Regions from separate parts of the Variovorax sp. J31P207 genome, predicted to be linked through region 2. Evidence: riboswitches for the same ligand, from Rfam matches in the RefSeq annotation. Region 2 holds a riboswitch; the other holds the start of a gene.

Region 1 (2,459 bases), on a different contig from region 2:
CATCACGAAGCTCGGGTGGCCCGTGCCGCAGCCCAGGTTCACGAGGCGGCCCTTGGCCAGCAGGATGATCTTCTTGCCGTCGGGGAAAGTGATGTGGTCGACCTGCGGCTTGATCTCTTCCCACTCGTACTTCTCGATCGAGGCGACGTCGATCTCGTTGTCGAAGTGGCCGATGTTGCAGACGATCGCCTGGTCCTTCATGGCGGCCATGTGCTCGTGGCGGATCACGTCGCGGTTGCCGGTGGTGGTGACGAAGATGTCGGCCTTGTCGGCGGCGTATTCCATCGTGACGACCTTGTAGCCTTCCATCGCGGCCTGCAGGGCGTTGATCGGGTCGATCTCGGTCACCCAGACCTGGGCGCTGAGGGCGCGCAGGGCCTGGGCCGAGCCCTTGCCGACGTCGCCGTAGCCGGCCACGCAGGCGACCTTGCCGGCGATCATCACGTCGGTGGCGCGCTTGATGCCGTCGACCAGCGATTCGCGGCAGCCATAGAGGTTGTCGAACTTGCTCTTGGTGACCGAGTCGTTGACGTTGATGGCGCGGAACTGCAGCGTGCCCTTGGCCGACATCTCGTTCAGGCGGTGCACGCCGGTGGTGGTTTCTTCGGTCACGCCGATGATCTGGGCCGACTTGCGGGTGTACCAGGTGGCATCGACCGCCAGCTTGGCCTTGATCGCGGCGAACAGGATGCGTTCTTCTTCGCTGGTCGGGTTGGCCAGCACGCCGAGGTCCTTCTCGGCCTTCTGGCCCAGGTGCATCAGCATGGTGGCGTCACCGCCGTCGTCGAGGATCATGTTCGGGCCTTCGTCCTTCGAGCCCTTGGGGCCGAATTCGAAGATCGCGTGGGTGTAGTCCCAGTAGTCGGTCAGCGACTCGCCCTTGATCGCGAACACCGGCGTGCCGGCGGCGGCGATGGCGGCGGCGGCGTGGTCCTGGGTCGAGAAGATGTTGCACGAGGCCCAGCGCACGGTGGCACCGAGGGCCTGCAGCGTCTCGATCAGCACGGCGGTCTGGATCGTCATGTGCAGCGAGCCGGTGATGCGCGCGCCCTTGAGCGCCTGGCCCTTGGCGAATTCCTCGCGGATCGCCATCAGGCCGGGCATCTCGGTTTCGGCGATGCGGATTTCCTTGCGGCCCCAGGCGGCCAGGGACAGGTCGGCGATCGCCTGGTCGGCGGTCGAGACGGGGGTGGTTTTGAGAACAGCGCTCATTGTGGGCTCCAAAGCGGGTTTGACAGTGGCCACTGCATTCGGGGAACGGACTCACCGCGAGAACAGCGGGTGAGCGTGGTTGCGATGATGGTCCGAGCCTCACGCCTGACGGCGCTGCAACGCTCCTCGGAACGGCGCATTTTAACGCCAGCCGCCGGACCGCCGCCAGCAAGGCGCGCCGGATCGGCCTAGACTGCGCTTCCCCTCCACTGCCGCACCGAATTCCGCCATGTCCAAAGCCAGCGTCCTCGCCCTGTCACTTGCAGCCGCCGCAGCGGCCGTTCTGTCCACCGCGGCTTGGGCCCAGGGGGGCGCGGCCCAGCCTCCGGTGCGCGTGCGCGGCGTGATCGCCCATGTCGACGCCACCTCGCTGACCGTCAAGGACCGCAGCGGCGAGGTCGTCACGATGGTGCGTCCGCCCGACATGCGGGTGGTCGAGGTGCTGCCGGTCACGCTGGACGCGATCAAGCCCAACAGTTTCGTCGGCGCCGGCTCGCTGCCCCAGCCCGACGGCACCCAGCGCGCGGTCGAGGTGCTGGTCTTTCCGGAGGCCATGCGCGGCACCGGCGAGGGTTTCCGGCCCTGGGACTACATGCCCAACGGCACGATGACCAACGCCACCGTCTCGGCCCTCGCCGCCGCGCCGTCCTCGGTGCCGGGCGGCCGCAAGCTGGTGCTGCGCTACAAGGACGGCGAAAAGACCGTGATCGTGCCCCGCGGCACGCCCATCGTCACCTTCAAGCCGGCCCAGGACGACCAGCAGGCGCTGGTGGTGCAGGGCGCGAAAGTCGTCGTCACGGCGCAGCTGAAGGACGGCAAGCCGACGGCCTCCAGCTTGCTGGTGGGCCGCAACGGCTTCACGCCGCCGATGTGAACGGTAAAATTGCGGGCTTTGCCTTCAGCAGACCGCGCCCGTGAGCGCGCACCGCGTTCACCATGACCTTCGCCTCCGAAACCAAACGCCGCCGCACCTTTGCGATCATTTCCCACCCGGACGCCGGCAAGACCACGCTGACCGAGAAGCTGCTGCTGTTCTCGGGCGCGATCCAGATCGCCGGCTCGGTCAAGGCCCGCAAGGCCTCGCGCCATGCGACGTCCGACTGGATGGAGATCGAGAAGCAGCGCGGCATCTCGGTGGCCTCGTCGGTGATGCAGATGGTCTATCGCGACCACGTCATCAACCTGCTCGACACGCCCGGCCACAAGGACTTCTCCGAAGACACCTACCGGGTGCTGACCGCAGTCGA
Region 2 (2,459 bases):
GTGCTCGTCCTTCTGCATCTCGCCGGCGACGTACTGCATCTCCTCGAGGCTCGGAGTGATCAGGCCCGAGAGCCCGACGATGTCGGCGCCCTCGACCTTGGCGCGCGCCAGGATCTCGTGGCAGGGCACCATCACGCCCATGTTCACGACCTCGAAGTTGTTGCACTGGAGCACGACCGTGACGATGTTCTTGCCGATGTCGTGGACGTCGCCCTTGACCGTCGCGATGACGATCTTGCCCTTGGTGCGGACGTCGCGGCCGGCGGCCTCGTCCTGACGCTTTTCTTCCTCGATGTAGGGAATGAGGTGTGCCACCGCGGACTTCATCACGCGGGCCGACTTCACCACCTGCGGCAGGAACATCTTGCCCTGGCCGAACAGGTCGCCGACGATGTTCATGCCGGCCATCAGCGGGCCTTCGATCACGTGCAGCGGACGCCCGCCGGTGGCCAGGATCTGCTGGTAGGCCTCTTCCGTGTCTTCCACGATGAAGTCGGTGATGCCGTGCACCATGGCGTGCGACAGGCGCTGGTTCACGTGCACCGGATGCTCGGGCGTGCCGCGCCATTCGAGCTTCTTGCTCTCGTCCTTGGCGCCGCTCTTGGCGGTCTCGGCGACCTCCACCAGGCGCTCGCCGGCATCGGGGCGGCGGTTGAGCACCACGTCCTCCACCCGCTCGCGCAGCTCGGGCTCGAGGTCGTCGTAGACGCCGACCATGCCGGCGTTGACGATGCCCATGTCCATGCCGGCCTTGATCGCGTGATACAGGAACACGGTGTGGATGGCCTCGCGCACCGGGTCGTTGCCGCGGAAGCTGAAGCTCACGTTCGACACCCCGCCCGACACCTTGGCGCCGGGCAGGTTCTGCTTGATCCAACGCACCGCGTTGATGAAGTCGACCGCGTAGTTGTTGTGCTCCTCGATGCCGGTGGCGATCGCGAAGATGTTCGGGTCGAAGATGATGTCCTCGGGCGGGAAGCCGATCTCGTCGACCAGGATGCGGTAGGCGCGCTCGCAGATCTCGATCTTGCGCTCGTAGGTGTCGGCCTGGCCCTTCTCGTCGAAGGCCATCACGACCGCCGCGGCGCCGTAGCGGCGCAGCAGCCGGGCCTGGTGGCGGAACTGGTCCTCGCCCTCTTTCATGCTGATCGAGTTGACGATTCCCTTGCCCTGGATGCAGCGCAGGCCGGCCTCGATCACGTCCCACTTCGAGCTGTCGACCATGATCGGCACCCGCGCGATGTCGGGCTCGCTCGCGATCAGGTTCAGGAAGCGCACCATCGCGGCCTTGCTGTCGAGCATGGCCTCGTCCATGTTGATGTCGATGACCTGGGCGCCGTTCTCGACCTGCTGGCGCGCCACCGCCAGCGCTTCCTCGAACTGGCCGTTCAGGATCATCCGCGCGAAGGCCTTGGAGCCGGTGACGTTGGTGCGCTCGCCGATGTTGACGAACAGCGCGCCGTCGCCGATCTGCACCGGCTCGAGGCCGGACAGCTTCATCGGGGGCGGAATCTGGGACGCGGAAGAATCGATTGGCATGGGGCTCACCTGTGGAAACGGGGTCAGGCGAGCGTCGTTGCACTCCAGTGCCTGGAAGCCCAAGCCTGACGCGGCCGGCCAGACGGCCGGCGGCGCTGCAACGCTCCTTGGGAGCCGCGGATTTTACGCTGGCTGGACGGCGCCGGCGGCCGATGCCGGCAAGCCGAAGATGGCGTCGAAGGCCCAGTTGAAGATGAAGGTGTAGACCAGGAAGAAAACCACCAGGCCGAGGTCCATCACCAGCGCCTCCCAGAGACTGACGCCGAGCCACCAGGCGAACACCGGCACCAGGAAGGCGACCAGGCCGCCTTCGAAGCCGATCGCGTGGGCGATCCGGCGGCGCAGGCTGCGGCCGCGCACCGCCTGGCCGGACTCCCAGCGCTCGAACAGGGCGTTGAACGACAGGTTCCAGAGCACGGCGATGACCGAGGCGATGACCGCCAGCACGCCCGAATGGCCCAGCCCCTGGCCGGACATGAGTGCCAGGCCCGCGCTCGCCGCGACGATGGCGATGCCCTCGTAGAGGCTGATGTAGACGACGCGGCGCTTGAGCCCTTGCATGAAATCGATCCTGTGTTGGTTGGCGTTGGGATGGACTTTATGTTGTTTTATCTGATATAAAAAGTCATCTTCTTTCAGTTTTAATGATAGATCGGGGCGGCCGTGGGATTTTCCAGCGACAGCGTGGCGGTGTTTCTCGCGGTGGTCGATCACGGCTCCTTCTCGGCAGCGGCGCGGGCGCTGGGCCGGGTGCCCTCGGCGGTCAGCATGGCGATTGCCAGTCTCGAAGCCGAGCTCGACCTCAGCTTGTTCGACCGCAGCGGCCGCGAGCCGCAGCCGACCGCGTCCGCGCGATCGCTGGAGCCGCAGGCGCGACTGCTGGCGGCGCAACTCAAGCAGCTTCAGGTCCAGGCGCTGGC

What was found. A riboswitch is a leader RNA that binds a small molecule or an ion and turns the genes downstream of it on or off. The one in region 2 is predicted to bind S-adenosylhomocysteine.
Region 1: it holds a riboswitch for S-adenosylhomocysteine, as region 2 does, so the genes downstream of both, ahcY (adenosylhomocysteinase) here and metH (methionine synthase) in region 2, are expected to answer to the same signal.

Annotation. Positions count from the first base shown of each region.
Region 1 is NZ_JASZYN010000007.1:486,594-489,052, forward strand. It holds gene ahcY (adenosylhomocysteinase) at 1-1,212, opposite strand, end outside; S-adenosyl-L-homocysteine riboswitch at 1,277-1,346, opposite strand; gene QTI68_RS25425 (hypothetical protein) at 1,442-2,086, shown strand; gene QTI68_RS25430 (peptide chain release factor 3) at 2,149-2,459, shown strand, end outside.
Region 2 is NZ_JASZYN010000003.1:106,864-109,322, reverse strand. It holds gene metH (methionine synthase) at 1-1,539, opposite strand, end outside; S-adenosyl-L-homocysteine riboswitch at 1,562-1,654, opposite strand; gene QTI68_RS11595 (PACE efflux transporter) at 1,663-2,100, opposite strand; gene QTI68_RS11590 (LysR family transcriptional regulator) at 2,203-2,459, shown strand, end outside.